DNA from 4 places in the Glutamicibacter sp. BS14 genome. Region 1 is predicted to be linked to each of the others. Evidence: riboswitches for the same ligand, from Rfam matches in the RefSeq annotation. Region 1 holds a riboswitch; each other region holds the start of a gene.

Region 1 (7,472 bases):
CCCTGATGGTCGACGGGTTCAGCGCCTTCATGCTGCTGGTCTCCACCGTCGTCTCGCTGGCTGTGCTGCTCTTCGCCACCAGCCAGGGCCTGGCCGACGGGGACGAGCCCGGACCGGTGTCGATATTCCACCCGGCGTACCTGATCCTGCTGGCCGGAGTGTCCAACGCCTTCCTGGCCGCTGACCTTTTCAACTTGTACGTCGGATTCGAAATCCTGCTCACCGCCAGCTACGTGCTGCTGACCTTGGGCGGTACCGCCGAGCGCATCCGCGCCGGTACCACCTATGTGGTGGTTTCCGTGGTTTCCTCGGTGATCTTCCTGATGGCCATCGCGATGACCTATGCGGCCACCGGCACGGTGAACATGGCTGACCTTGCGGTGAAGCTGCCCGAGCTGGGCCAGGGCCCGCAGCTGATCTTGCATGTGCTGCTGCTGATCGCTTTCGGCATCAAGGCCGCGGTCTTCCCGCTGTCCCTGTGGCTGCCGGACTCCTACCCGACCGCACCGGCCCCGGTCACCGCGGTGTTCGCCGGGTTGCTGACCAAGGTGGGCGTCTACGCGATTGTCCGCACCGAAACCCTGCTCTTCCCGGGCGGCTCGGTCAACGCCGGACTGCTGGTGGTGGCGGCGCTGACCATGGTCATCGGTATCCTCGGTGCGCTGGCGCAGACGGACTTCAAGCGCATGCTTTCCTTCACGCTCACCAGCCACATCGGCTACCTGATCTTCGGCGTGGCCGTGGGCGGGCCGCTGGCCATCGCCGCGACCATCTACTACGTGGGCCACCACATCATCGTGCAGACTTCGCTGTTCATGGTGGCGGGACTGATCGAACGCCGTGCCGGTAGCTCGAATGTCACCCGGCTCGGCTCGCTGGCCAAGCTCTCCCCGGCATTGGCCCTGCTCTTCTTCATCCCGGCCATCAATCTGGGCGGCATCCCGCCGTTCTCCGGGTTCCTGGGCAAATTCGGGCTGATGCATGCGGCCGCGCAGGATGCTGATCCGTTGACCTGGGTCGTGATCGGCGCCGGATTGCTGACCAGCTTGCTGACCTTGATGGCGATCATCCGCGTGTGGGCCCGTGTGTTCTGGCGCCGTGCCGCTGATGCCGAGGTGCCCAACCAGGACCTGGTGGCCGAAGCGACGCAGGTTGCCGACGAGACGTTGGCCGGCGGCGCGCAGAACCCCCGCTTGGGGTTGAAGCTGGCCAAGCAGCTGGAAGCCGACTCCTTGCCGTGGGGCATGCGCTACGCCACCGGTTCGCTGGTGCTTGCGGGCATCGCCCTGACCGTCTTTGCCGGGCCGATCTTCGAATTCTGCCAGCGGGTGGCTGCGGAACTGATTGCCCGCGAACCGTATATCAGCTCGATCTTGCCATTCTGATTGGAGGGATGATGCCGAACAAGAACTTTGAACCGCGTGACCAGCGCATTGACGATGCGCTGGATACCTCCGGTGTGCGCCACCGCGCGACACTCAAGCAGGAATGGCCGCTGCTTCTGCTGCTGCTCTTTGTCTGGGGTGCTCTCTGGCAGGACTTCTCCCTGGGGAACATGGTCTTCGGCGTGATCATCGCGCTGCTGATCGTGAACCTGTTCCCGCTGCCGCCGGTGGTCCTTTCGGGCCGGATCAATGCCTGGTACTGCCTGAAGCTGTTCATCTGGTTCCTCGGACAGGTCTTCGCCGCCAGCGTCCATGTGGCCTGGCTGGCGCTGGTCCGCGGGAAGCGCACCCGCAGCGCGGTCATTGCGGTCCCGCTGCGCACCGACTCGGACCTGATCGTGATGACCGTGGGACACGTGCTCACGCTGATCCCGGGCTCCTTCGTGATCGACGTGGACCGCAGCTCGTCGACGCTGTACCTGCACTACATCGACATCGAGTCGCCTGCGGACGTGGAGAAGGCGCGTGCCGGCATCCGGGACATCGAACGCCGGCTGATCATGGCTATTGGCAGCCGAGACGAGTACGAAGCGATCAAGAGCGAATGCGGACCGAACTTTGATGCGAGGAAGGGGTAACATGCTGGATATCGTCATTTGGATCTGCGGCATCATGCTCGGGCTCGGTGCTGTCGCCTGCCTGGTCCGTGTTGCCAAGGGGCCGTCAATCCTTGACCGGGTGCTGGCCCTGGACGTGATGCTGCTGATCATCTCCGCCGCGCTGTGCCTGGAAATGGTGCTGCACAAGCACACCGACTACTTGCTGTTCGTCGTGGCCGCCTGCATGCTCGGGTTCATCGGTTCGGTGACCGTCTCGCGCTTCGTTTCGGATCAGAGGAACGCCTAATGGAAATCTTCCTCGATGTCCTCGTTGCCGTCCTGCTGATCCTTGGCTGCCTGATGTCATTGATCGCAGGTATCGGCTTGCTGACCTTCCCGGACATGCTCACCCGCATGCATGCAGCGACCAAACCGCAGGTACTCGGCTTCCTGCTGATTTTCGCTGGACTGGCCATTTACCTGCGCAGCTGGGCTGTGGTCCCGGTACTCGTGCTGGCCTGGGGAATGCAGCTATTGACCGCACCGGTTTCGGCCCACATGATTGGCCGTTCCGGCTACCGGACCAAGCACGCTGCCAAGGAAACCCTGTTCTCCGATGAGCTGAGCCACGTGGTCAACAAGGTCAACGGAACACCGCCGACCGGAACCACCCCGGTTTCCAAGACCGGATCGCCAGACGAACAAGATTGAGAAAAAGCGGGAGCCGCCCCTCTGGGCGGCTCCCGCTTTTGGCTCAACGCCGAAGCTTACTTGGTGAACTTGGCAACAACCTTGTTGGCGCTGCGGTCAGCCACCGTCTGCAGGATTGCTGCGACCAGGGCCGAAACGACTGCGAAGCCTAAGGCACGGCGGAAAGAAGCTTCCGCTGCTTCCTCAGTGCCCTTGCGTGGTGCTTTGCTGCCGGTTGCCTTCAACCAAAGGAAATCAACCAGCTTGCCGCCGAGCATGCCAGCGCCAACGGTGATACCGGTAGTGGCAAGTTTCTGCACTTTATCCATTTTTTCCTCGCGATCAAGCTCTTGACATATCGTTCCTCTGCCCAGCATACCTGCGGTATGGTGGGGGAGCAGTAATTATTCCGACAGGGGAGCGTCAGACTTTTAAAAAGTCGCAAGACGCTGAGAGTGCGATAGATCGCAGACCCTCGAACCTGCCCCGGCTAGTACCGGCGAAGGAAGTCGAGCATCTCGGATGCGGATAGGCGCGGCAGTATGCCCTCATTCCGTCCATCTCCCCTCCTTTCCACAGGAGGACCAGCAATGAACGAAACAGTTTCGAAGCAGCGGACCGGCTGGCGTGTAGTTGATATCGTCGTCGCCTCGGTGATCGCCGTCGCTTCAGGGGTCATTTTCTGGGCGTGGAGTGCCGGCTATGGCCTGTTCTCGCTCGCCTTTGCAGCTTTCCCGCCAGCCACCGCGTTGCTCACCGGCATGTGGCTCTTCCCGGCGGTGCTCGGCGCACTGATCATCCGCAAGCCAGGCGCCGCAATCTACTGCGAGCTGCTGGCCGCTGTAGTTGAAGCGCTGCTCGGCTCGCACTACGGCTTGACCGTACTGATCTCCGGCCTGGTCCAGGGCCTGGGTGCAGAGCTGGTCTTCGCAGCATTCCGCTACCGCAAGTGGAACCTGGGCGTGGCGCTGCTGGCAGGCTTGTTCGCCGGCTTGTTCGCCGGCATTTCCGAGGCCTACATCCTGGCCTACTATGTTGAGTACACCGCCGGAATGAAGATCTTCCACGTGATCGCCACCGGCATTTCCGGCGTAGTCGTCGCAGGGCTTCTGTCCTGGTTGGCCACGCGCGGACTGGCGAAGACCGGCGCTCTGAGCGCCCTGCCGAGCCGGCGTGCGCACCTGGAAAGCGCAAAATGAGTTCCTTTGCCAATTCCGGCGCAGCCTCGCTGACCCAGCGCGGTGCCGCCATCACCGCAACGGGGTTCGGCTGGCAGCACTCCGAGAGGCAGAATCCTGCCATCTCGGGACTGGACCTTGTGATCCACGCCGGTGAGAAGGTGCTGCTGGTCGGTCCATCGGGCGCCGGCAAGTCAACCTTGCTGCACGCGATGGCCGGGTTGCTGGAAGCGGATGAGGACGATCAGGTCGCTGGCCGGCTGCTCATAGATGGCAGCGATGCCTTCATCCGGAGCCACCCGGTGGGCTTGATGCAGCAAGACCCGGAAACCCAGGTAGTGCAAAGCAGGGTCGCCGATGACGTGGCCTTTGGCGCCGAGAACCTCGGAATGGATCCCGAACTGATCCGCCAGCGGATCCCCGAAGTGCTGGACGCTGCGGGTCTGGGTGCGCTGTCCTTCGAGCACCGCACCCAGCAACTTTCCGGCGGACAGAAACAGCGGTTGGCCTTGGCCGGCATTCTGGCCATGGAACCCAGCGTCATGCTGCTCGATGAACCGACTGCCAATGTGGACCCGCAGAGCATTGAGCTATTGCGCGATGCGGTGCTGAACGCCGCCCGGCTTTCCGGTGCCACGCTGGTCGTCGTGGAACACCGGATTGAAGCCTGGGCGCAGCATGTGGACCGGGTTATCGTGCTGCAGCCCGGTGGGGGAGTCGCGCACGATCTGGACCCGCAGCAGCTGTACACCGATGAAACGGTGCGCGAGGAGCTGGCTGCTGCCGGGCTGTGGATTCCAGGCTACTTCCCGCAGGTGGCTCGGGCAACGAACGGTGCCGGTGCCACGCTGCTGGAAGCGCAGCAGCTGGTATCCGCCCGCACCGCCACGGCACCGCGCACCCAAGCGGTGGACGTGAATGTGCAAGCGGGCACCGCGACGGTGATTCGCGGCGAGAATGGCGCTGGAAAGTCGACGCTGGCCTTGACCTTGGGCGGATTGCTCGTCCCGGCCGACGGCGGGTTGGCGGCCACCGCGCAACTGGCCGACGGTCTGGGCAACTCCCCGTTTGCCTGGAAGGCCGGTGCATTGATTGGGCGGATCGGTTCGGTGTTCCAGGAACCCGAACACCAATTCGTGACCCAGAGCGTTCGGGAAGAGCTGGCTTTCGCTCCCAGCCGCGCGCAGGCCAGCAGCGCCGATGCGCCGAAATACGAGCCGGCCCAGGTCCAAGCGCGCGTGGACGCGTTGCTGGAACGCTTGGGCCTGGCGCATTTGGCAGACGCGAACCCGTTCACTCTCTCCGGGGGCGAGAAGCGGCGCTTGTCCGTGGCCACTGTTCTGGCCGCATCCCCCCAGGTGCTGATCCTCGACGAACCGACCTTCGGGCAGGATGCGAATACGTGGAGGGAACTGGCCGGGCTGCTGGTTGAGGAATTGCAGCAGGGCACCGCGATCATTGCTGTGACCCACGACGATCACTTTGCCTCGGTGCTCAAAGCAAGGGACCTGGTGCTCACTGCCGGCACCCCGGAAGCTGGTACCCCGCGACAGGGGCCGGTGCTTGATGCGCCGGTAGGGCATAGCTGGTTGGCGAAGATCAATCCGCTGGCCAAGCTCGGTGCGGTGGCTGCGGCAACACTGCCGTTGATCACCACCTTGGATTGGGTTTCGGCGCTGGTGGTGATCGTGGCGACCGTGGTGTTCTTCCCCCTGGCAGGGCTGAGCCCGCTGAAATTCCTCAAGCGCGCGTGGCCACTGCTGATTGCCGGAATCCTTGCGGCGTGGGGCATCGCCTTGGTGGGCCAGGATAGCGGCATGGTCTACGCCCAATTCGGCGCCTTCAGCATCACCGAGGGATCGGTGGCCGGGGGCATTGCCACCGGACTGCGCGCTTTCGCGCTGGCCATCCCGTGCATCTTGCTGCTGGCCACCACGAATCCAAGCGATTTGGGCGGGGCGCTGTCTCAGCAGCTGAAGGTACCCCACCGGTTTGTGCTCGGGGCCTTGGCCGGCATGCGCCTACTCGGGTTGATGGTGGAAGAATTCACCACGCTCACGCTGGCCCGGCGCGCTCGCGGTGTCGGGAACTTCGGCACCGTGGGCCAACGCATCAAGGCAACCCTCGGCCAGGTGCTGGCCTTGCTGGTGCAAGCGATTCGCCGCGCCGGACGGTTGGCCACCACGATGGAGGCCAAGGGGTTTGGCACGGCCAAGCGCACATGGATTCGCACGGCCACCTTCACCTGGCGTGATGGCATGGTGCTGGCCACGGGGATCCTGTTTGGCACGGCCGCAATGGCTGCGGCCGTGCTGGCAGGGACCTACAACTTGGTGTGGTCCTAGCGGATTGCTTCGCTCAGGGCGCTGAGCTCTTCATGGAGCTCAGCGTCCAGGCGCAACGGCTTGGCATCGATGGTGCGCACCGGGGTCAGCAGGCGGATGGAGGAAACCAGCCACACGCCATCGGCCTGGTACAGGTCTTCCGGGCGCAACGGGCCGTAGCCCAGCTCCCAGCCATCCTGGGCCGCGGCGTCGAAAATGGCGCTTTGCGTGGTGCCTGGCAGGATGCCGGTTTCAAGCATCGGGGTCAGCAGCCGCTTGGTCTCGCCATCGCGCTGGGCTACCAGCACGGTCGAGGTCGGAGCTTCCAGGATGATCCCGTCGGCGGAGGTGAAAATGACATCATGGGCGCCGTGCTTGTGCGCGTAGCGCAGGGCGGCCATGTTGATCGAATAGGAAAGGGTCTTGGCGCCCATCATGAGCCATGGCGCACGTTCGGCCAGCTTCGAGTCGTAGCCGCGATCCAGCATCAGGACATCCACACCGGTTTCACGCTGTTCCCTGCCCAAAGCCGGGGCAGGGGTCACGGTGACCCAGCAAATGGCAGGATCATTGTCGTGCTCGCCGCGCGCGGCGACCAGCTTGACCACCGCTTCTTCAGCGCCGCCGGTGGCATCGAAATCGGCCACAGCGGTATCTACCGCGGCAAACCAGCTGCGCGCATCGGGAATGGCCAAGTCGGCAACTTCAGCCGAGGTCGCCAAGCGTGCCAGGTGCGCTTCGAATTTGCGTACGGCCTGGTTGGTGTAGAGCATCGATTCAAAGATGCCATCACCTCGCGTCACTCCCTGTGCTGTGACCAGAAGTTGCGGTGCAGTGATGTCTGCAAGACGACCAGCCGGATAGGCCGGATCCAAGAATACAAGTGAGCTCATAAAGACAGATTATCGAACCCCAGCGTCTTCTGCGCGATTTCTGCAGGCGGAGATTCAGACAAGTCCGGCAATGTTCGATAAGCTAAGCGAAGGATTTTGGCCTGTACATCGCAGATCAGAGGCCGATAATGCCGAATTCGCGGGGTGTAGCCAAGGGGGTGCCCGAGTGTGGCCAAGTAATGAAGTCTTCTTGCAGATTGGCGGCGTTCTCTGGAGCGTGCTGGTCGCAATAGAGCTAGCGGTTCGCTACTTCATGATCGGCATCGTTCCGGGCAACCGGCGCCCCACCACCGCCATGGCATGGCTATTGGCTATCTTCTTCCTGCCCGTTGTGGGACTTGTCGCATACTGGCTTTTCGCCAATCCGCACCTGTCGCGCCGCCGCTTGGAAAAGCAGCGGCGT
Region 2 (7,472 bases), 1.0 Mb from region 1:
GATGCTTGAAAATTTCCAACCTATCCATCCAAGCACCCTGACAAGCCATAACGCTATGAACCGCGCTACAGTAAGCGATCAATAATCTTTCGCTTAGCCCATGAATACGGAGGATATATTGCGCTCAAGGTGTCAACTACGGTCGTTTTGTTGAGTTCTGAGCGCATCTGCGAAAGCCGTTCGAATCCATGTTTGCCGTGGTAAGCCCCCATTCCACTCGGTCCGACGCCACCAAAAGGCAGGGTTGGAACGATCATCTGGGCCAACGGAGCATTGTGCACTATGGAGCCGGCTCGCACCCGATCAGAGAAAATCGACTGCAGGCGCGGACTTTCGCTCATCAGGTAAGCGGCCAGCGGTGATGGCCGCCGGGCAATGAATTCGAGGGCTTCCTCGAAGGTTTCCACCTCGATCACCGGCAGGATAGGACCGAAAATCTCTTCGGTCATCAAACTTCCCTCGAGGTCCACATTGCGCATGATGCTCGGAGCGATGCGCAAGGTATCCTCGTCGTATTCGCCGCCGAAAACCACCTCGCCCTGCTCGAACATCGACAACAGCCGGTCAAAGTGCTTGCGGCTGACGATGCGGCCAAAGTCCGGATGGGTCAGCGGCTCCTTGCCGTAGAAGCTGGTGATGGCCTGGCCCAGGCGCTTGATGAGCTCAGACGAGTCGCCCACGCTCAATACGTAATCCGGGGCCACGCAGGTCTGGCCGGCATTCATGAATTTGGCGTAGGCCAAGCGCTTTGCGGAAGCCAACGAATCGTTTTCCACCACGGCCGGCGACTTTCCGCCCAGTTCCAAGGTGGTTGGTGTCAGATGCTTCGCAGCCGCTGCAGCCACGATCTTGGCCACGCGTTCACCGCCGGTGTAGAAAATATGATCCCAGCGGGCGCCGAGCAACTCCGTGGAGGTATCCACCCCGCCTTCAACTACCGCGTAGACACGTTCGTCGAGGTAGACCGGGAGGAACTTGGCCAAGGCGCCTGAGGTCGCAGGAGCCAGTTCCGATGGCTTGATCACCGCCGCGTTGCCGGCAGCAATGGCCGCGACCAGCGGTGCGAGCACCAGCTGAACCGGGTAGTTCCAGGCGCCGATAATCAGCACGACCCCCAGCGGGCGCGGCTCAACCTTGGCAATGGCTGGTTGCAAAGCCAGCGGTACCTTGACGCTGGTGGAATCCATCCATTCAACGAGGTGGCGCTGGGCGAAATCTATTTCTGCCCGCACCACGTCGATTTCGGAGAATTTGGCTTCGGTGGCACTCTTGCCCAAGTCCTCGGCCAGGGCCTGGACGAAGTCTTCCAGATGCTCTTCGAGCATCTTCTCCAGGGCCTTGAGCTGCTGCAGGCGGAAGCGTCGCGGATGCGTGATCCGCGTGTCCGCAGAACGCCGCAAATGGCTCAGCACTGTTGCTATGCGCGATGGATGCTCGTCCACCGGAGGTGCGGAATCACCGACCGGTTCGGGCAACGGAGTGGAAGTAAACAGACCCATGATTTGAGCGTACGTCACTGGGACTATTTTTCATCGTTTAATTCGCCGGAGGATTCAATATGTATCAAATAGTTGATACATTGATTTCCATGAACCAGTTCTCGGCGAGCGCCATATCCATCGCTTTCGTTGCCGCAATCATCTGCGTTTGGTTGCGTTCGGTGGCGCACAGGCGTGGAACACCAGCTATCGACCGGGCCCGATCCCACTCGTTCTGGTGCGCATTGATCGCATTCTTTGCTTCAACCTCATGGGATTTGTCCGAGACCTGGCGCGTTTCAATGACCGAACCCAATTCAGGTTCGGCTCTCGCTGAAGCACTCACTCCGGGGATCTGGGTTCTTCTGGTTTACCTCATCGGCTTGTTCACTTGGCCCAAGGAACTCCAGCCAGTGCGCACCGCTTCATTAGAGGCCCGCAGCCTGACAACTCCATTTCCCAAGGCCCTAGGGGCTTTCGTTGGGCTTTTGCTGCTGATCGCGGTCGGCTCCCTGTGGCCGGCGTCCAAAGTCGAAGGGCTCGTTGGCGTTCCGGCCTCGGAATTCACGACCTTTGATTTTGACGGCATCTATTCATACGCGTCGGAGGGTCCGTATGATGGGCGGTTGCCGGGCACACAGATGCTCCCGGTATTCATCGTGGCCCTGGCAGGGATCATCGTGGCCGCGGCTGTGATTACCGTAGTTATCCTGAAAAGACCTGCCTTGGCCGGCATCTCGGCCGAAGACAACCAAGCGTTGCGCACGGTCTGGCTCAACCGCTTGATGCGCAATATCGGCATCGTCTTGCTGGCCTTCACCGTGTCGGTGGTCAATTACTCGCAGGCTAATTCGCCGGATGGACAGTACGAGTTCGTTAGCTATGGCGCCCTTGCGGTCGCCCTCACGTTGCTCTTCTGGGGACCGCGCTCTACATTCTCAGCTCAATCCACCACCAGGGAACGGACCGCCTTCTCGCGTTTGCGTGATCAACTATTCACCTTGCAATACGTAACTGCAGCACTCACCTTGCTCAGCGTTGCAATCGGCTGGTCATTCTTGCCACTGGATGACGAGCTCCAGATGCCTACCAATGAGCGAACTACGTGGATCTTAATGATCTTTGCCGGTGCGGCTTTGAGCTATGCCGTTCTCAATGCGCTTTATCTCAGCTACGTCAGCACGGTGGCCCGGCAGGCGTCTGCAGCACCCAAGTACCACGCGCCCCTGCCCTTGTGGTCCTACATCGCCGCTGGCTTGCTGTTTGCCACCAGCACCTATTTTCTGCTCGATCCGCCGCTGGACTATTTGTGGGGCTTCGTGCCTCCAGGCAAGACAATGGTTGCAGGCTTGATCCTGCTGTTGCTGGCAACCCATCTTGGATTCGTCTGGTTCTCCCGCCGGGCAATTATTCCCTGGGCTGTCTCGTCGGCCGAAGAAATCTGGTACCGCAAGGTCCTGGAACTGCGTTCAATGCGTGTTAACACCAGTGCAGTGGTAGCCATGCTGCTCATTGGCTACGGATTCCCGGCCGGGCTGGGACTCTTTGCATTGCTCATCTTCGTTGTCCCAGCAGTCATTTTCCTAGAGCGCCCCGGTAGCGCCTTCGTGCGGGAACATCAGCCGGCAGCTACTTCATGAGCACGCAGATCAGTGTTGACCTCCAAGCAGCTACCCCGCCCTATGAGCAGATCCGCTCGCAGATTGCTTCACTGATCTCCTTGGGAGATCTGCCCTCGGGGAGCAAGCTGCCTACTGTGCGTGCGCTGGCCACGGACCTCGGCGTCGCTGCCGGTACAGTGGCGCGCGCCTACAAGGAGCTGGAAGCCGAAGAGCTGATCACCTCCCGGCGCCGTGCCGGCACAGTGGTCAACGAGCGGCCGCAGCCGGTGGATACCAGTGAAGATCTCCTGGCCGCCGTGGATCACCTCTGGGCGTTGGCGGTCGCGCAGAAGGTGGATGCGGCCACGCTCAAGGCCTTGGTGGCGCGGCGCGAGCGTAAGTAACTTGTCCTCGGAACCGGTTGTGCGTACGCTCTATGGCAGTGACACGGGGTGTCGGATCAACCGACTGAGATAAGACCCGTAGAACCTGATCTAGTTCACGCTAGCGGAGGGATGTCGCATGGCTTTGCATGCAGTTGCCCAAAAATACCGGCAACAATCACCTTTGGTTTTTTGCCTGACCAATACCGTCGTATCCAATTTCACCGCCAATGTCTTGCTGGCATCCGGGGCTTCCCCGGCCATGACGGATCTGCCCGGAGAGGCCGGCCCATTCGCGCAGGCAGCTTCAGCCGTATTGGTGAATTTGGGAACTCCAAGCACTGAACAGCTGACCGCCATGGAAGAAGCTGTGCAGTCGGCGAGCGCTGCAGGCACCCCCTGGGTCCTGGATCCAGTGGCAGTGGGAGCGCTTCCGGTGCGCACGGAGTTTGCCCGGCGCATTGTCCGGCAACGCCCGACCCTGATTCGCGGCAACGCCTCGGAAATCCTGGCCCTGGCCGGCCGGCAATCTGCTTCGCGCGGTGTCGATGCCTTGGATGAGGTTTCTGCCGCCTTGGCGGCGGGACGCGAACTGGCCACGGAACACGACTGCGTAGTGGCCATTTCCGGCCAGGCTGACGCCATCATCGACGCCACGCGTACCGTCTTGGTGCATACCAACGGAATTGGCTTGACCCGGATGACAGGTGGCGGCTGCGCCTTGGGCGCGGTCTGCGCCGGGATGGTTGCGGTCCACGATGACCCGTTCGAGGCCACCATCGCAGCCCACGGTTTCTATGGCCTGGCCGCGGAAAAGGCCCTGGCTGGCAGCTCCGGTCCGGGCAGCTTCGCAGTTGCCTTCCTTGATGCGCTGTCGGCTGCCGATCCCGGGGAACTGAAGACTTTGAAGTACGAGGAATTGAACCATGCATAATTACGGCGCTTATCTAGTAGCCAACACTGACAGCTGCACCCCACGCAGCACCCTGGAAGTTATCGAGGGCGCCGTCGCCGGAGGGATCGGGTGGATCCAGCTGCGCGCCAAGGATGAAAGCGCCCGGGAATTCTTCGAGCTGGCCTGCGCGGCTGCCAAGCTCACCGAGGGCAAAGCCCAGTTGCTGATCAATGACCGCATTGACGTCTACCTCGCGGCACGGGCTGCTGGCGCAGCAGTGAACGGCATCCATATCGGGCAAAAAGATGTGCCGGTACAGTTGGCTCGCCAGATCATCGGCGAGGGCATCATCGGCTTGAGTGCTTCCAGCGATGAGCAATTGGCCCAGGCGAACAAGGACGCCTCGGTGATCGACTACCTCGGTGTAGGAGCCATCCGCGCCACTCCGACGAAAAAAGACCATCCTGCTCCCCTGGGGCTGGACGGCTTTGCGCGAGCCGCTGCCTTGGCCAAGCTGCCCTGCGTAGCGATCGGCGCAATTACCCAAGACGATGCCGCCGCGATCCGCGCCGGCGGCGGCGCAGGCCTGGCCGTGGTCCGCGCCATCTGCAACGCCGAAGATCCGCAACTTGCCAGCGCGCAGCTGGTCGCAGCCTGGGAGGCCTCGAAATGAACATCCTATCCATCGCAGGCTCCGATCCTTCCGGCGGCGCCGGAATCCAAGCGGATCTGAAGGCCATTGCCGCCAACGGCGGCTACGGAATGTGCGTGATCACCGCTTTGACTGCGCAAAACACCCATGGGGTATCCGGAGTTCAGGCGATCAGCGGCGATTTCGTCCTCGCGCAGCTCGAAGCCGTGAGTACAGATATCCGCATCGATGCGATCAAGATCGGGATGCTGGCCAACGCCGAGGTGATCCGCGCAGTCACCAGCTGGCTGGAAACTGTTGACGCCCCCGTCGTGCTGGACCCGGTCATGGTGGCGACCAGCGGGGATCGCCTGCTCGACGACGAATCGGCCCTTGATTCACTGCTGGATCGCGCCACGGTGATTACCCCGAACCTGCTGGAGCTGGCCAGCTTGCTGCGCGAGCCTGTGGCCCCTTCCTGGGACGAAGCCCTGCTTCAGGCCCAGCGGCTGGCTGCCAAGCACGGCACGCTGGTGCTGGCCAAGGGCGGGCACCTGGCCGGGGCGGATTGCCCCGATGCCCTGGTGTCGGCGGGCGGGGTGCAGCTGGAGCTGCACGGACCGCGCCATGCCACCAGGAACACCCACGGCACCGGCTGCACCCTTTCCAGCACTCTGGCTACCCGCTTCGCTGCCACTGGAGATTGGATCGCCGCGTTGGAGCAGTCCAAGTCCTACCTCTCCAAGGCCATCGCAGCGGCCGACCAATTGCAGGTGGGCAGCGGCCACGGCCCGGTCAACCACTTCATCGACTTCTTCGGCACGGCAGATCCCATGGGCGACTGGTGGCAGAAGATCCAGCCGATCCGCGAGGAAATCGACCAGCTGGATTTCATCACCCGGCTATCCGAGGGCACCTTGGACCGGGATGACTTCCACTACTACATCGCCCAGGATGCGCTGTATCTGCTGCGTTACGCCAAGGTGCTTTCGCTGGCCAGCTCGATGGCGCCGGATCTCGGTGCCCAGCGTTTCTGGTCGCGTGGCGCCAACGGCATCCTCGATGGCGAGCTGCAGCTGCACGGCAGCTACCTGGATGAGTTCGCTGATACGCCCAGCGCCACCACGCTGAACTACACCAACCACCTGGCCGCCAGCCAGGAGAGCTATGGGGAGCTGATTGCCGCGATCCTGCCTTGCTACTGGCTGTACCAGGACATCGGCAAGCGGCTGGCGGCAGCCAACCATGCCGAGCATCCTTATCGGCAATGGCTGGAAACCTATGCATCCGAGGAATTCGATTCCGCCACCGAGCAGGCCATCGAAATGGTCCGCCAGGCGTTCGAGCAGGCAGATCCGCAGCTGCGGGCCCGCATGGAGGCCGCTTTCATCCGCTCCGCGGAACATGAGCGCTCTTTCTTCGCGCAGGCGCACGAGAACCGAGTAGACTTCTCTACGGCCTAAAACCCGCAGGGCCCGGGAAGAGGAATCATGAGTTGGAGCATTCACGGCAACGGCAGGACCATCACCCCAGGTGAGGTAGTTGCCCCGGATGAGCGGCTGCATTGGCCGCAGACCGTTTCCATCGGAGCCCAGCACATCCTGGCGATGTTCGGCGCCAGCATCCTGGTGCCAACCATCACCGGCTTCCCGGTCACCACGACCTTGCTGTTCACCGGCCTGGCCACCGTCATCTTCTTGCTGATGACCAGGAACAAGGTGCCCAGCTACCTCGGCTCGTCCTTTGCGATGATTGCCCCGGTCCTCTCGACCACCCAGTCGCACAGCATGTCCGGCGCGCTGGGCGGCATCGTGATGACCGGGGCCTTGCTGTTCGTTGTCGGGCTGATCGTGCAGAAGACCGGCACCGGCTGGATCCACGCCCTGATGCCGCCGGTGGTCATGGGCACCATCGTGGCGCTCATCGGCCTGAATTTGGCCAGCGCAACGCTGGTTCCCATGACCGAGTTCCCGCTGACCACTTTCCTCACGGTGATCTTTACCGTGGTCGCGACCGTTGCGTTCAAGGGCCTGCTGGGCCGGCTGTCGATCCTCATGGGACTTCTTTGCGGCTACCTTGTTGCACTGGCCCAGGGGCAGGTGAGTTTCAAGGCGGTTGCTGCCGCGGAGTGGATCGGACTGCCAGAATTCCACACCCCGACCTTCCACTTCGACACTGCGCTGATGTTCCTGCCTGCGGTGTTCGTGCTGATCGCCGAGAACATCGGCCATGTGCGCACCGTGGGCGTGATGACCAATCGCGACCTGTCGAAGTTCAACGGCCGTGCGCTGATGGCCGATGGCGCTGCCAGCGTGCTCGCCGGTTTCGGCGGCGGTTCGGCCACGACCACCTATGCCGAGAACATCGGCGTGATGGCCGCTTCGCGCGTGTACTCGACCGCGGCCTATTGGATCGCTGCGATTGTGGCCGTGGCCCTGGCCTTCCTGCCGAAGTTCGGCGCATTGATCGGCACCATTCCAGAAG
Region 3 (7,472 bases), 150 kb from region 1:
GCCAAGACCCCGCAGATCCTGGTTCTGGCTCCAACCCGCGAGCTGGCCCTCCAGGTCGCCGAAGCCTTCACTTCCTACGCCAAGTACCTGCCGAACTTCACCGTTCTGCCAGTGTACGGCGGCTCGCCATACGGCCCGCAGCTCAACGGCTTGCGCCGTGGCGCCCAGGTAGTCGTTGGTACCCCAGGTCGCGTTATCGACCACATCAACAAGGGTTCCTTGGACCTGTCGAACCTGCAGTACGTTGTCCTTGATGAGGCCGACGAAATGCTGCGCATGGGCTTCGCCGAAGAGGTCGACAAGATCTTGGAAGCTACCCCGGAGGACAAGCAGGTTGCCCTGTTCTCGGCAACCATGCCACGCACCATCCGCCGCATCGCTTCGGAATACCTGCGCAACCCGCAGGAAGTTGCCGTGAAGTCCAAGCAGTCCACCGGCACCAACATCACCCAGCGCTACCTGCAGGTCATGGGCGCCCACAAGCTGGACGCCATGACCCGCATCCTGGAATCCGAGTCGTTCGAAGGCGTTATCACCTTCGTCCGCACCAAGATGGCTACCGAGGACCTGGCCGACAAGCTGAAGGCCCGCGGCTTCACCGCGGCTGCCATCAACGGCGACATCCCTCAGCAGCAGCGTGAGCGCACCGTGGAAAACCTGCGCTCGGGCAAGATCGATATCCTGGTTGCTACCGACGTGGCAGCTCGTGGCTTGGACGTTGAGCGTATTTCGCACGTTATCAACTTCGACATCCCGCATGACACCGAGTCCTACGTGCACCGCATTGGCCGTACCGGCCGTGCTGGCCGCTCGGGCGACGCGATCCTGTTCATGACCCCGCGCGAGAAGTACTTGCTGCGTGCCATCGAGAAGGCTACCCGCCAGCCGGTGACCCAGATGCAGCTGCCTTCGCTGGATTCGGTCAATGACCGTCGTATCCAGAAGTTCACCGATCGCATCGACAAGACCATCAGCGGCCAGGACCTGACCACCTTCCGCGAAATCGTGGAGAAGTTCGCTTCCGAGCACGAAGACCTGGACCAGCTGGAAATCGCAGCTGCACTGGCTCTGATGGCCCAGGGCGGCCGCCCGCTGCTGATGACCGAACCAGTCATGTCCCCTTCGAAGAAGGCACGCATGGATCGCCCAGAGCGCGGCGAGCGTAGCGAACGCGGTGACCGTGGCGATCGCGGTCCACGTGCCCGCAAGACCGCTGCCGAAGGCAACGCCATGTACCGTCTGGCCGTAGGCCGACGCAACCGCGTGCAGCCGGGCTCGATCGTTGGCGCACTGGCCAACGAGGGCGGCTTCGATTCTTCGGAAATCGGCGGCATCGAGATCCGTTCAGACCACACCCTGGTCGAGCTGCCAGCAGAGCTGAGCAAGGACCAGTGGCGTGCACTGTCCAAGACCCGCATCGGCGGCGAAGCCATCGAGCTCGAGCTCGACAATGGCCGCAGCCCGCGCCGTGACGACGAAGGCGACCGCGGTGGCTTCCGTGGCGGCCGTGGTGGTGGCTTCGGCGGCGGACGCAGTGGCGGCCGTGGCGGTTTCGGTGGCGGACGCGGCGGCGGACGTGGCGGCTTCGGCGGCGGCGGACGCGGCGGCAAGGATCGCTTCAGCGACTCGGGCCGCAGCGGTGGACGTCGCGACTACTAAGCCAGTCGCACGCAGCTGAACAGCATTGAATAACGCCCTTGGGGCAAGCCGAAAGCTTGCCCCAAGGGCGTTTTTCGTGCGCCGCAGGCTATTTACGGAGCAGGAGTTCCCACCGGGATCCCGTCCCCGAGATAGACCGTGCCGCCGCTTTCCAGGAACTGCTTGCTTTTCTGCGCCATCCCGGCCAATGCGGCTTGCGCCTCGGCCGAGCCGTACTCGTCGCGGATATCCTGGGAGATGCGCATGGAGCAGAACTTCGGCCCGCACATGGAGCAGAAGTGGGCGGTCTTGGCCGGCTCGGCCGGCAAGGTCTCATCATGGAATTCCTGTGCGGTGACCGGGTCAAGGGACAACGCGAACTGGTCATTCCAGCGGAATTCGAAGCGCGCCTTGCTCAGCGCATCATCCCGCGCTGTGGCACCCGGGTGGCCCTTGGCCAGATCGGCGGCGTGCGCAGCGATCTTGTAGGTGATCACCCCGGTCTTCACATCATCCCGGTTGGGCAGTCCCAGATGCTCCTTGGGGGTGACGTAGCAGAGCATCGCGGTCCCGTACCGTGCGATCTCCGTGGCGCCAATGGCGCTGGTGATGTGGTCGTAGCCCGGGGCGATGTCGGTGACCAGCGGGCCCAGGGTATAGAACGGCGCCCCGTCGCACAGCTGCTGCTGGCGTTCCACATTCTCGCGCACCAGATGGAACGGGATATGCCCCGGGCCTTCGACCATCACCTGCACATCGTACTTCCAGGCGCGCTTGGTCAGCTCGGCCAGGGTGTCCAGCTCGGCGAACTGGGCGGCGTCGTTCGCATCTGCGATGGAGCCCGGGCGCAGCCCGTCGCCCAGCGAGAAGGCCACGTCGTACTGCGCGAAGATCTCGCACAGCTGATCGAAGTGGGTGTAGAGGAAATTCTCCTGGTGGTGCGCCAAGCACCAGCCGGCCATGATGGACCCGCCACGCGAGACCATGCCGGTGACCCGGTTGGCGGTCAGCGGGATGTAGCGCAGCAGCACCCCGGCGTGGATGGTCATGTAGTCCACGCCCTGCTCGCACTGCTCAATGACGGTGTCGCGGAAGATCTCCCAGGTCAGTTCGTTGGCTTCGCCGTTGACCTTCTCCAACGCCTGGTAGATCGGCACGGTGCCGATGGGGACCGGGGAGTTGCGGATGATCCACTCGCGGGTGGTGTGGATGTCATCTCCGGTGGACAGGTCCATTACCGTGTCCGCGCCCCATTTGGCCGCCCACTGGAGCTTGGAGACTTCTTCTGCGATGGAGCTGGTCACCGCCGAGTTGCCGATATTCGCATTGATCTTGACCAGGAACGCCTTGCCGATGATCATCGGCTCGGATTCCGGGTGGTTGATGTTCGCCGGGATGATGGCTCGCCCGGCCGCGAGCTCGCTGCGCACCAGCTCGACATCGCATTCCTCGCGCAGGGCCACATAGCGCATTTCCGGGGTGATGATCCCGGCACGCGCATAGTGCATCTGCGTCACGCGGGCTCCGCCAACGGCCCGCAGTGGCGGGGCTGAGCGTCCGGCCCATTCCGCGCTGGCCGTGCCGCGGCGGACCGCTGAGCGTCCGTCGTCGTGCAGGTTGCGTTCGCGGCCTGCATAGGTTTCCACGTCCCCGCGTTCCAGGATCCACCGCTCGCGGAAGGGTTGCAGGCCTTGGGTGGGCTCGCTTCCCGGTCCGCTGGTGCGATATACCGCCAGCGGCTCGTTGGGCTGTCCATTGGGGGAGTCTGCCAATTGGATCTGCGTGACGGGAACAGAAATTCCCGCAGATTCACGGTAGGCAAGGGTGTGGGCAGGGTGCTGTTCAATTTGTTCCACTGGGGAAACTCACTTCCTTCGCCGGCATTACCCGGACAGGTTCAACGGTCGCGGACGGCGATAGCCCGATCTCAGCCCTTGCCAGGGCACCCGTGTGGTCGCGAACAACTTAGCACGCTTGCGAGGAGAAAACGCAAACCCAGTGGTCAGGGCCTGACATCAAGGAAGTGGGAAGGGCCGGCTGTGGCGGGCCAGGATGCTTTTCATTGGCCGGAGACTCTTGCCGGGGGCACCTGGAATCCGGGGCGCAAGACGCGGCCGATAGCCGGTGCTGCAGCTTGGGGTGCGCCTTGGGCCATGCTCGCAGTGGCTACACGGCATCTGCGGGATAAACGAAAAGAGAGGCAATCTGGAACCAGATTGCCTCTCTTATTTCGAGCCCCCTGCCGGAATCGATCCGGCGACCTCGTTCTTACCAAGAACGCGCTCTACCACTGAGCTAAGGGGGCAACAGGTAAATACTTTACACAGGTTTTTGAGGTTTGCAAAATCCGTCGGGAATTTGTTGCTGAGGTCACAATATTCCTACTCAAGACCGGAATGGGCGGCAAGGAGCTGTTGCCTTCCTGGCGGTTTCCAGCACCCCGGTTCACGGCCCGGGATCCAGCTGCCGGGCACCGGAGCCGTGCCTGGGCGCCTGGGTGGATCGGGTGTTGCCCAAGTGCCGCTCGGTCAGGGGTTCTGGAGTGGGAAAAGGTGTCAGCGTTCCGAAGTTCCAAGCGGGGTAATTCGATGCTTGGCCACCGGGGATGATCCGCGGGATTCTATCCTGCGCGTCATGGCAAATCCGCGATTGACCGCGAGGAGCACTCTCGTGAGCATCGTCACCAGGGCACTTTTTGTCCCACCCTTCGTCCCCGGGGTAGCGAGTAAGAGGATAAATAGTCATTGACTAGTGGTTTTACAGAATTCTCCTGGTCTTTTCCGGGGTGATCCGCCGATTTTTCTTTGCCGGGAAATCCGTGTAGAGTATTTACTCGTTGCCCCCTTAGCTCAGTGGTAGAGCGCGTTCTTGGTAAGAACGAGGTCGCCGGATCGATTCCGGCAGGGGGCTCTGAGTGAGAAGCATTCTTGGCTTCTACTGGATTGCTTCTCACTTGTGGCGGCGTAGCTCAGCTGGTTAGAGCGCACGACTCATAATCGTGAGGTCCCGGGATCGAGTCCCGGCGCCGCTACCAAATCAAAGATCCTCGGCCTCGGCCGAGGATCTTTTTTGGTTTCCGGCCCCGAAGCAGCATTGTCCTTCGAGGGCATGAACGGCTAGTGATCCAAGTCCTTCTCCTGGTTCCCGTCCTTGGCTTGCTGAGCCAGCGACAGCAGCCCCTGGATCGCTGTCGTATCGAAATCCGCCTCTTGGCTCGGTGCCTGATTGGCATCATGGCCGTGGACTTCGGTATGCAAGCGCTGCATCTGCATGTCGAGTTTCGTCGCCATGGCCGCCGCGTCGGCAAGCTCTTGCACTAGATGTTCTGGAACTTCGCCCTCGTACTTGTAGAAGATCTTATGTTCCAGGCTTGCCCAGAAATCCTGGGCAATGGTACGGATCTGCAGCTCCACCACGACATCGACCGGGCCATCGGATAAGTAGACCGGGATCTGCACGATCGCATGGACACTTTTATAGCCGTTGGGCTTCGGGTTCTTGATGTAGTCCTTGATTTGGAGGACCTTCAGGTCATTCTGCGAGGTTAGCGTGTTCAGAACCTTGTAGATGTCCTTGACGAAACTGCAGGTAATGCGCACGCCGGCAATGTCGCTGATGTTCTCGCGAATGGCCGGCAGGGACGGGGAGATGTTCCGGCGGGAGACCTTGCGCATGATGCTCTCCGGAGTTTTCACCCGGGAAGTGACGTGCTCAATTGGATTGTAATTGTGCAAATACAAGAACTCTTCACGCAAGATCGAGACCTTGGTCAGCACCTCGTCCACCGCAAACTGGTACTCCATCATGAAACGCTGGAAATCATGGCGGAAAGCCTGCGTCAATCGCTGCAGCTCGGCCGGCGAAGGGGCGGTCTCGGCAGCTGCGATGGCCACTGCACGAGTCTTGTCATCAAATGGGACAGAAATCCTGGATCACCTCAGCAGATTATGGCCCGGCCCGCGGTACGGTTCCGGTGCAGTTCCAGCCTAAGGGCTTCTCCTAGGAATTAGGCCAGAACGAATCGGGAATTCGTCCAGCAAACTTTCGGGCTGCAGGCGCCGGCCAACCTGCCTTGCAGGAGCTAGCCATGTCCGGTGAACTATCGTTGAAGAGGTAACTTCGAGGAAGGCATCGATGGAATTCGCCAGCGACCACCGGCAGCTCTGCCACGGCATCAGCTTCTCAGAGCATGAACGCGCCCCCATGCTCCGGCTTAGGCAAGCGGAAAAATGGAGCACCGAATACCTGGAAGCCAACCGTTCCCTAAGCTTGCGCATCGGCGAACTGAAATTCTGCCTGGGCTACATCACGATGAACAGCGATGGCTCTCGCAACACCTTGCCTTGCCCGAAGAACAAAGCGCTGCGTACCGGAACCCAGTGCGAACGCTGCCACCGGCTGGATCATTCGAAGTTCATGCATCATTTCCACAAGACCGGCGAAGCCCCGGAAGGCATGCGCAAGTACCTGGAGCAGCCGCACTTCTTGTATGTCGCAAGCTTCGCCCATGGGGCGACCAAAGTCGGTACCACCTCAACCCAGAGCAAATGGACTCGCTTGGCGCAGCAGGGAGCGGTCATTGCCCGCTATATTGCCCGCGCCGCTGATGGAGCCGCTATTCGAGTGCTCGAAGACCTTGTCACTGAACACGTGGGCCTGAGCCAGCAAGTCCGGCAGAAGTCCAAGATCAAGGGACTGGCCAGCTGGGAACTGGACTACGCCCAGCTGGACCAGATCAACTCCGAAGCGGCAAGCCGGGCCCGGTCCTTCCTTGGCGCCCAGCGGGGCTTGGAAACCTACGGCGTGCAGCTGCGCGACGAGCTGTGGGAACAACCGGCCTTCGCCCGCCCGGTAGTAGACGCCTGGGATACCCATGCGCTGCATGCCTGGAATACCGCGCTGGGCGGGAACACCGTGAATCTGCGCATCCGCGGCGTGCTGGGGCAAAGCATCCTCGCAGACAGCGGCGAAGGCACCACCGTGCGCCTGCTGGATGCCGCCGAGTTGAAGACCCGCGAGGTCGCCATCGTGGAGAACTGCGCAGATTTCAGGGAAGAGCAATCCGCCCTGTTCTGAATCAGGCCCAGCGTTGTCGGGGGAGTCACGGGGAAATGCCCCGGCCTCAATGAGCGGACACAGCCGGAGCTGAACTAGACTTGAACCATGACCAACACTCCTTGGGAATCGGCCTCATCACGCTATAAGAAGCTCGTCTTCGCTGCCATGGGCATCATGGGCGCAGGCATCATCTTGGCCATCATCGGCGCCAACATTCCATCGCTGCCAACGGTCTACACAGCAATCGGCATCATGGTCATCGGCATGCTCTGCCACATCGCCGGACTGGTTGTCCGCGCCAGGGATGCGCGCCAGTGGCGCATTGCCAATGGCCTGGCGGCCCCTCGAGCCAAGAAGCGCCCGGCGGACGGGCAGGACTAGGGCTCCGCAAGAATTCCACCGTGTGACCGCTTGGCTGCGCCCGGGTCCCGTATCCGGCGGCAGCCTCGCCTGGCCACTTCCAACAACGTTCAGGAGAATCCATGGGCATCAACCCCGACCTGGTAGGGCGCATCTACCCTGCCGGCGAGTCCTACCAGGTAGGCCGCGAAAAGATCCGCGAATTCGCCAAGGCCACCAAGGCCGCCAACCAGGCGCACTACGATGTGCAGGCCGCTCGCGAGCTGGGCTATAGCGATGTCGTTGCCCCTCCGACCTTCGCGATCATCATCGCCCAGCGCGCTGACGCGCAGCTGATTGCCGACCCTGCCAGCGGCATCGACTTCTCCCGCGTGGTGCACGCCGACCAGCGCTTCACCCATCACCGTCCGATCGTT
Region 4 (7,472 bases), 330 kb from region 1:
CGCAGTGGGTGCTGCCCGGGCTGGACTGCGCGAACTTGCGCTCTATGGCCAAGCTATCCAAGCGCTACTTCCTGGATCCTCTGCCCGTGGAGCGTAAACGCCAGCTGGATATTCCGGTAACCATCCTGTGCGGGAAACAAGACCACATCACCGGATACCGGGATCCCGAGCAGCTATCGCGCCGGTACCCCTCGATGAGGATCCGCGTGCTTGATTCTGCAGGGCATAACGTGCACCTTGAGCAGCCCGAGCAGGCCGCGGCCGAATTGCGGGACTGGGCCCACCGCACGGGCCGCATGAACGAGCCGGCTTAAGCCGGGGAAAAACCGCATGCTGGTGTGCCGCAACGATCCATGAAAACTTGAGGAATCGCTGGCACCCGGCTACATTTCGAATCAGCAAGTACGGATTCGCTTGAGCATGAAGGAATATGGCATGGAAGAGACTCTCCTGCTGCGCGAGCTGTCGAGCGTGGATGAAGTGCCTGACCTGCTCGACATTTGGCGCAGTTCGGTGGAACGCCGGGGAGACTTCCTCTCGGCTGCTGATATTGATGCGGTGGCCGTCGCCCTGGAAGCTGTCTATAGCCAATCGGTCTCAGTCAGGATTGCCCAGCATGGTCGACGCATTGTTGGCTTTGCGGCATGGAGCAGTACACGCATCGAACTGCTCTGGGTGAGGCACACTGATCGCCAGAAGGGTGTGGGCCGCATACTGCTGGATGAAATCATCGCCAGCATTCCCGGGATCAGCGTTCATCTCGATTGCCAGCGCCAGCCTGCCATTGCGTTCTTTGGCGACTGCGGATTCGTGCCTGTGCCCGGGGAAACTGCATCGTCGCCGCAACGAGTCGTATTGCGCCACGTGTAGTCTTCAGCCTGGATCGTGGCACGATAGTTTCATGAGTGAAAATAGCCGTGAGATCCGTGAAGTCAGCATCGAACGCGTCGAGGCACGCAAGTACAAGGCCACCAGCCTCGAATCGGGAGCCAGCCTAGAATTCGGCCAGGGCGAAGGGTTGCTAACCCCGGTGGAGTTGCTGCTTGCTGCCATCGCAGGGTGTTCCGCAATTGATGTTGATGTGGCGACCACCAGGAGAAGCGAGCCTGAGAAATTCGAAGTCAAAGCGGGCGGCTACAAGGTCTCTGAGAACTCGGCGAGCCGGATGGAGGACATTCATCTTGGTTTCGATTTGAAGTTCCCCGACACCGAGGAAGGCCGCAAGGCAGCCAGCATGGTGGAGCGCATCGTCAAGCTTTCGCATGACAAATACTGCACCGTCTCCCGCACCGTTGAACTGGGTGCTTCCGTGCGGAGCGAAGTCATCAACTAGGTAGCGGGACTTCCGGTAATTGCCGGATTGATAAAGATCAATGGCTGAATCCGCAATAGCTTCCATGGCAATTCACGGGTTTGGACGCAGCCGCGAACTTTCTAATATTGCGTGGATCGGTTGTCGGTAGGGCCTTATTGTTCGGAATTCGTTGAATCCATCGGGATATAGTCAGCTTTTCGCAATTCGAGTGTGAAAGTCCAATGATTCAAGCTGGGAGCATGGGTCTTTGCCCTAGTCAGCGGAGAACCTTCATCGTAGGGTCGGATTGTCCCTACGTTGAAGGAGCAGCAATGCAGTCTGAGAACGTTTTAGGCAATATCGACTGGGCGTCGATGCTACAAAAGGTTGGCATCGCGCTAATCATCCTCATCATTACGTGGCTAGTTGCACGCATAGTTCGTTGGGCTGCCGCCAAACTGGTGAACAGGGTGAAGTTCCTGCAAAGGCAGGGCAATGACGGAGAACAAATAGGCCAATCCCTGGGCAAGGTCGCGGGGTTGATTGTCTGGCTCTTCGGCCTCGTGGCAATCCTGCAAGTCTTCGCTCTATCCGAAGTGCTATCGCCGGTGCAGGGCATGCTCGGCGGCGTCATGGCCTTCATCCCCAACCTCATCGGTGCGGGCTTCATCTTCTTCATTGGCTACGTCATCGCGAATATTGTTCGCCAGCTGCTGAGGACCGGTTTGGGAACTGTCGATTTTAGCGGACTGGTCCGCAAGGTCACCCCAGGCAACGAACCAGTAGATGAAGTTCAGTCTCGCGAATCCCAAGCGAAGATCGTTGACATCATTGCCAACATCGTCTTCGCCTTGATCCTGCTAGTCGTCGCAATATCAGCCCTACAGGTTCTGGGCATCGCGGCAATTTCGGTACCTGCTCAGCAGATGCTGCAGCTGGTCTTCACCGCAATCCCGCAGGTCGTCATGGCCTTGGTGCTCTTGGCCGTGGGTATCCTGATTGCCAAGTTCGTCGGGCAGCTACTTGAATCCTCCCTCCACGGCGTGGGTACCGACACTGTTGTTGCCCAGTGGGGCGTAGTTCCCGAGGGCAAGAGCGCTTCGGGAATCATCGCTGGCATCGTCAAGATTGCTATCGTGCTGTTCTTCGGTGTGATGGCGGCCCAGATGCTGAACTTCCCAGCGATCACCAATATCCTCAATGAGATCCTGGCCTTGGGCGGCAAGATCCTCTTCGGCGCAGCAATTATCGCCGCAGGTTTCGTCATCGCCAACGTCATTGGCCGCTTCTTGGGTGACACTACTGCTTCGAAGATCATCCGCTACACGGCAATTGCGCTGTTCGTGGCGATGGGCCTGAAGTACATGGGTATCGCCGATTCGATCATCAACATGGCCTTCGGCGCAATCGTCATTGGCGCAGCATTGGCAGCGGCTCTGGCCTTTGGCCTCGGCGGTCGTGATGCTGCGGCCCGCACGCTGAAAAAGATGGAGGCCCAACAGACCACCAATGGCCCGGACTCGACGCCACCGGCATCGAGCCCAGGCATCTAACCACGCATCACAAAACCTGAGGGACAGATAAGAAGTCGCGGAATCCAAGACCGGATTCCGCGACTTTTTTGATGCCCGCCAAGCTACTGCTGCGTGCCCCACGGCAAGGGCATGACCGCAGAGCCGCCATCGGTACGCAACCGTGCGTAGGTGTGCACATCGATGCGTTCTCCGGCAACCAGGAATTTGCCCCGTTCGACACCTTCGTGCAGGAAGGCGTTGCTTTCTGCCACATGCTTCGACCCGGGATTATTTGCCCGCAAGCCCAGCTCCAAGCGGTACAGTCCCAGCTCGTCGAACAGGTAATCCACTAAGGTTGCCACGGCGCGGGTGGCCAGCGACCGGCCCCGGTAATTCTGGTTCATCCAATACCAAATCCACGCGTTCCGATTGGCCGGGTCTACCGTACCGCACACCAGTCCCACCAGCCGATCCCGATATGCGACGGCCAACGCCTGCTGGCGTTCCCCGGCCTCCAGCAGTGCGCGCACATACGACTCAGCCTTTTGCGGGGAATCGGCGTCGCCTTGGCGCAACATGTCGGGGTTCGAGGAAAATGCCTCGTAGACCGCTTCGGCATCCGAAAGGCGCAGCCGGCGCACCGAGAATTCACCGTCGGCATGCACGGCTTCCTCCGGTCCTGCGGATGGCTGCGGATGAGCGGCGGCCGTGCCCTGGTGGAAGAGCAGCTGCCAGCGGCCCTGCTCATGGATCCACAGTGAACTGCGTTCGCTGGGGGAACCGGCGAGCAGCTTCCAGCGCAGCAGCACCAGCTGGTCTGAAAGCTGGAGAGCCACCGGGCTTTCGACTTTCAACGCCCCGGCATCCCGTGCCGGCTCCCGGGCCAGCTGGGCAATGATGGCCTCGCGATCATAGACTCGCCCGCTGGCTCCCACCTCGGCGAACCGAGGATGCAAGCGCCGCTGCAATTGCTCCTGGCTATGGCGTTGGCTGGATTCCAAGAGTTCTTGCTCCAACGAGATGATGGTGCTGGATAGCGCAGAACCTTGGGGAAGCACGATAGGGAAGTCATGGAATGCCATGTCAGCAAGTACATCACAGAAGATGACGGAACTGCGTTCAATGAAGTTCGACTTTATGAGCTGCATCATGCTTATAATCGCTGTAATCCGCGGGAGCCTGAATCGACCAGGCTGAGAGGGCACCGAGCCGACCGCTACACCTGATGCGGGTCATGCCGCCGTAGGAAGGAAGCGTGCCCTTGTGCATGTCAACATTGTTGGCGCCGGGATAATCGGCCTGGCCGTCGCGTTCGAGCTGGAATCACGCGCACACACCGTCACCCTCATCGATCCGGCACCCGGCCAAGGTGCAAGCTACGCGGCAGCAGGAATGCTGGCCCCGGCAGCTGAAACGGTCTGGGGCAATGGCCCGCTGCACCAGCTGCTTGCCGCCTCGAATGCCGCCTATCCGCAGTTCATCGAGCGCATCGAATCGGCCACCGGGCAACGCCCGGACTACTTGCAGAACTCCACGCTCGTTGTCGCCGCAGAGCCTGCGGACCGCGAAGCCCTGCACGAGCTGGCCGAACTGCAGATATCCCTCGGCCTGTCAGCGCAAAAGCTGCTGCCCAGCCAAGCCCGCAAGCTCGAACCAGCCTTGGCCGCCAATATTGCCGGCGCGGTCCTGTGCCAAGATGACCACCAGGTCGACCCTCGATCCATCGTCAAGATCCTGTTGGAGCATCTGCGTCCGCACCTGGTCGAGGAACGGGCGCAGGCACTGGTGACCGACGGGAAGCGGACCACCGCTGTGCGGACCGCATCGGGCCGAATCCTCGAAGCGGAGCAGACCATCGTGGCCACCGGTCTTGGCACCCTCGATGGCTTGAACGAACTTCCGCTGCGCCCGGTCTACGGGGACATCCTCCGGATCCAGGGACCAGCAGGCCCGCCGCTCATCACCCGCACCATCCGCGGCATCGTGCACCGGGAACAGGTGTATCTGGTGCCGAGAAGGGACGGCAGCCTCGTCCTTGGCGCCAGCGTCCGTGAAGACCGGCAACAAGCGGTGAACATTGGCGCGATGCACCTGCTGCTGGACAACGCGAGAAAGCTGGTCCCCGGCATCAGCGACTGCACGCTGAACGAGGCAACGGCCCGGGCACGTCCCGCCACGCCAGATGACCGGCCGCTGCTTGGACGCCTTGATCCAGGGCTGCTGCTCTGCACCGGGTACTCCCGGCACGGCGTGCTGCTGGCTCCGCTGGGCGCAACGCTCACTGCGGATCTCGCCCACGGCCACCAATCCCACCCCTTGCACCAGGCTGTGGATCCCCACCGCTTTGCCAACGCAACCTAGACCGCTCACCGAACGGAGCAGCAACCATGACAAGCATCGGCATCAATTTCAATTCACGGCAACTGAACCTGGACGAAGGAACCACCCTTCGCGAATTCATCAGCACGCAAATCGGCAAGGAACTGGACGCCAACTCGGTGGCCGCTGACGGCAGCAAGCTCGGAGTTGCCGCCGCCGTCAATGGCGCTGTCGTTCCACGCAGCGCCTGGAATAGCTACCTGCTGGCCGAAGGGCACAGCATTGAACTCGTTACCGCGGCCCAGGGAGGCTAGGCATGGAAACGCGCAACATCACCGAGCTGGACATCCACAGCGACCCATTCCAAATCGCCGGACGCACCTTGTCCTCGCGCTTGATCCTCGGCACCGGGGGAGCGAGTTCGCTGACCACCCTGGAAAGCGCCCTGCGGGCCTCCGGAACGGAACTGACCACCGTGGCCATCCGCCACTTTTCGGCGGCCGGCGCAGGCAACGTGTATGAACTGCTGCAGCGCAACAACGTGATTGCGCTGCCCAACACTGCTGGATGCTTCACCGCCCGCGATGCGATCCTCACCGCGCACCTGGCCCGTGAAGCTCTGGAAACCAATTGGATCAAGCTCGAAGTAATTGCCGATGAGCACACGCTGCTGCCGGACCCGCTGGAACTGCATGCGGCCACCGAGCAACTAGTGGCCGACGGGTTCCAGGTCTTCGCCTACACCAATGATGATCCGGCACTTGCCCAACGCCTGCAAGACGCCGGGGTTGCGGCAATCATGCCGGCCGGAGCGCCGATCGGCTCGGGCCTGGGGATCCTGAATCCGCACAATATTTCCACCATCGCCTCCCGCGCGCAGGTACCGGTGATCCTTGACGCCGGGGTGGGCACCGCCTCGGATGCGGCCCTGGCCATGGAGCTCGGCTGCGACGCGGTGCTGCTGGCCAGTGCGGTGACCCGGGCGCACAACGCGCCGCTCATGGCCAGGGCCATGAAGGATGCTGTGCGTGCCGGGCGCGCCGCGCGGCTCGCTGGCCGGATCCCGCGCCGCGATACCGCACTGGCCTCATCGCCGGCCGAAGGCATGATGCAAACCCTGGTCGGTGACTTCTCGTGAGCCGGGAAGCCCTGGTCGCACCCGGCGCGGAGCTGGAACCGGAAGAGCTGGCGCGCTACTCCCGGCACTTGTCCCTGCCCGGGGTGGGAGAAGAAGGGCAACGCCGCATCGCCAACGCCAAGGTGCTGGTTATCGGAGCCGGGGGCCTGGGCAGTCCCATTGCCAGCTACCTGGTCGCTGCGGGAATCGGCACCCTCGGGGTCATCGACGATGACACCGTCGAGCTGTCCAATCTGCAACGACAAACCATGCACCGGCAACAGGATGCAGGGCGCTTGAAAGTGGATTCGGTGCGGCGGATGGCCCACGAGCAGAACCGGAACGTCCAGATCATCACCGTGGATGAAAAGCTGGATGAATCCAACGCCGTGGCACTTTTCAGTGAATATGACTTGGTCATCGACGGCAGCGACAACTTTGCCACGCGGTACCTGTCCAATGATGCCGCGGAAATCACCGGCACCCCGCTGGTGTGGGGAACCCTCTTCCAGTTCTCCGGGCAGGTGTCCGTCTTCGATCCGCGCACCGGCCCGATGCTGCGTGATCTTTTTCCGGAAATCCCCGACGCGGACTCCGTGCCCAGCTGCGCCGAAGGAGGAGTCTTCGGCGCACTGTGCGGCGTTATCGGTTCGGTGATGTGCGCCGAAGCCCTGAAGCTCATTACCGGAATCGGGACCACCCTGAGCGGCAAGCTCTGGCTCTATGATGCGCTGGAAGCCACTGTGCGGACCCTCGAATTCGCCAGGGATCCGCAACGTGAGCCGGTGACCGGGCTGGGGGAGTACCAGCCGGTTTCCTGCGCTGCCGAAGGGCATGTCCCGGAGCTCACGGTTCAGCAGCTAGCGGAGCTGGAAACGGAAGAACCGGTATTGCTGGTGGATGTGCGCGAATCCTGGGAACGCGACATCATAGCGATCCCGCACAGCCAGCACCTTCCGCTCGCGCAGCTCAAAGAACGGGGACTGGGAAAGCTCGCGCACAGCGCTTCGGCGGTCGTATTCGTGTGCAAAACCGGTGCCCGTTCGCAGCAGGCAGCGCGGATCACCATGTCCGGTCGGGATGCAGGCATTGCCGTCTACAGCCTCAGCGGCGGAACCGTGGAATGGGCCAGGCAAGTGCGGGGCCAGCAGGTGGCCTACTAGGGCTCAGGCGCATCTTTGGCGCGCAATTCACCGGTGGGAAGTGGAGGCGCTCTGGCATACTGGCG

Evidence for each region. A riboswitch is a leader RNA that binds a small molecule or an ion and turns the genes downstream of it on or off. The one in region 1 is predicted to bind thiamine pyrophosphate.
Region 2: another riboswitch for thiamine pyrophosphate. It lies ahead of thiM (hydroxyethylthiazole kinase); the one in region 1 lies ahead of AC1Z36_RS07235 (ECF transporter S component).
Region 3: another riboswitch for thiamine pyrophosphate. It lies ahead of thiC (phosphomethylpyrimidine synthase ThiC); the one in region 1 lies ahead of AC1Z36_RS07235 (ECF transporter S component).
Region 4: another riboswitch for thiamine pyrophosphate. It lies ahead of thiO (glycine oxidase ThiO); the one in region 1 lies ahead of AC1Z36_RS07235 (ECF transporter S component).

The regions. Positions count from the first base shown of each region.
Region 1 covers NZ_CM167801.1:1,529,287-1,536,758, forward strand. The annotation lists gene AC1Z36_RS07210 (Na+/H+ antiporter subunit D) at 1-1,385, shown strand, start outside; gene AC1Z36_RS07215 (Na+/H+ antiporter subunit E) at 1,394-2,023, shown strand; gene AC1Z36_RS07220 (MrpF/PhaF family protein) at 2,025-2,291, shown strand; gene mnhG (monovalent cation/H(+) antiporter subunit G) at 2,291-2,695, shown strand; gene AC1Z36_RS07230 (DUF4235 domain-containing protein) at 2,752-2,994, opposite strand; TPP riboswitch at 3,079-3,199, shown strand; gene AC1Z36_RS07235 (ECF transporter S component) at 3,265-3,873, shown strand; gene AC1Z36_RS07240 (ATP-binding cassette domain-containing protein) at 3,870-6,197, shown strand; gene AC1Z36_RS07245 (aminodeoxychorismate lyase) at 6,194-7,069, opposite strand; gene cls (cardiolipin synthase) at 7,236-7,472, shown strand, end outside.
Region 2 covers NZ_CM167801.1:486,343-493,814, forward strand. The annotation lists gene AC1Z36_RS02340 (aldehyde dehydrogenase family protein) at 66-1,499, opposite strand; gene AC1Z36_RS02345 (hypothetical protein) at 1,589-3,118, shown strand; gene AC1Z36_RS02350 (GntR family transcriptional regulator) at 3,115-3,483, shown strand; TPP riboswitch at 3,518-3,612, shown strand; gene thiM (hydroxyethylthiazole kinase) at 3,602-4,396, shown strand; gene thiE (thiamine phosphate synthase) at 4,389-5,030, shown strand; gene thiD (bifunctional hydroxymethylpyrimidine kinase/phosphomethylpyrimidine kinase) at 5,027-6,451, shown strand; gene AC1Z36_RS02370 (uracil-xanthine permease family protein) at 6,479-7,472, shown strand, end outside.
Region 3 covers NZ_CM167801.1:1,679,599-1,687,070, forward strand. The annotation lists gene AC1Z36_RS07930 (DEAD/DEAH box helicase) at 1-1,659, shown strand, start outside; gene thiC (phosphomethylpyrimidine synthase ThiC) at 1,752-3,494, opposite strand; TPP riboswitch at 3,491-3,598, opposite strand; tRNA gene AC1Z36_RS07940 (tRNA-Thr) at 3,872-3,943, opposite strand; tRNA gene AC1Z36_RS07945 (tRNA-Thr) at 4,477-4,548, shown strand; tRNA gene AC1Z36_RS07950 (tRNA-Met) at 4,596-4,672, shown strand; gene AC1Z36_RS07955 (GTP pyrophosphokinase) at 4,755-5,531, opposite strand; gene AC1Z36_RS07960 (DUF2797 domain-containing protein) at 5,773-6,714, shown strand; gene AC1Z36_RS07965 (hypothetical protein) at 6,802-7,077, shown strand; gene AC1Z36_RS07970 (MaoC family dehydratase N-terminal domain-containing protein) at 7,179-7,472, shown strand, end outside.
Region 4 covers NZ_CM167801.1:1,861,357-1,868,828, forward strand. The annotation lists gene AC1Z36_RS08865 (alpha/beta fold hydrolase) at 1-314, shown strand, start outside; gene AC1Z36_RS08870 (GNAT family N-acetyltransferase) at 436-870, shown strand; gene AC1Z36_RS08875 (OsmC family protein) at 902-1,333, shown strand; gene AC1Z36_RS08880 (mechanosensitive ion channel) at 1,627-2,847, shown strand; gene AC1Z36_RS08885 (GNAT family N-acetyltransferase) at 2,931-3,890, opposite strand; TPP riboswitch at 3,970-4,074, shown strand; gene thiO (glycine oxidase ThiO) at 4,072-5,169, shown strand; gene thiS (sulfur carrier protein ThiS) at 5,196-5,441, shown strand; gene AC1Z36_RS08900 (thiazole synthase) at 5,444-6,265, shown strand; gene moeB (molybdopterin-synthase adenylyltransferase MoeB) at 6,262-7,407, shown strand.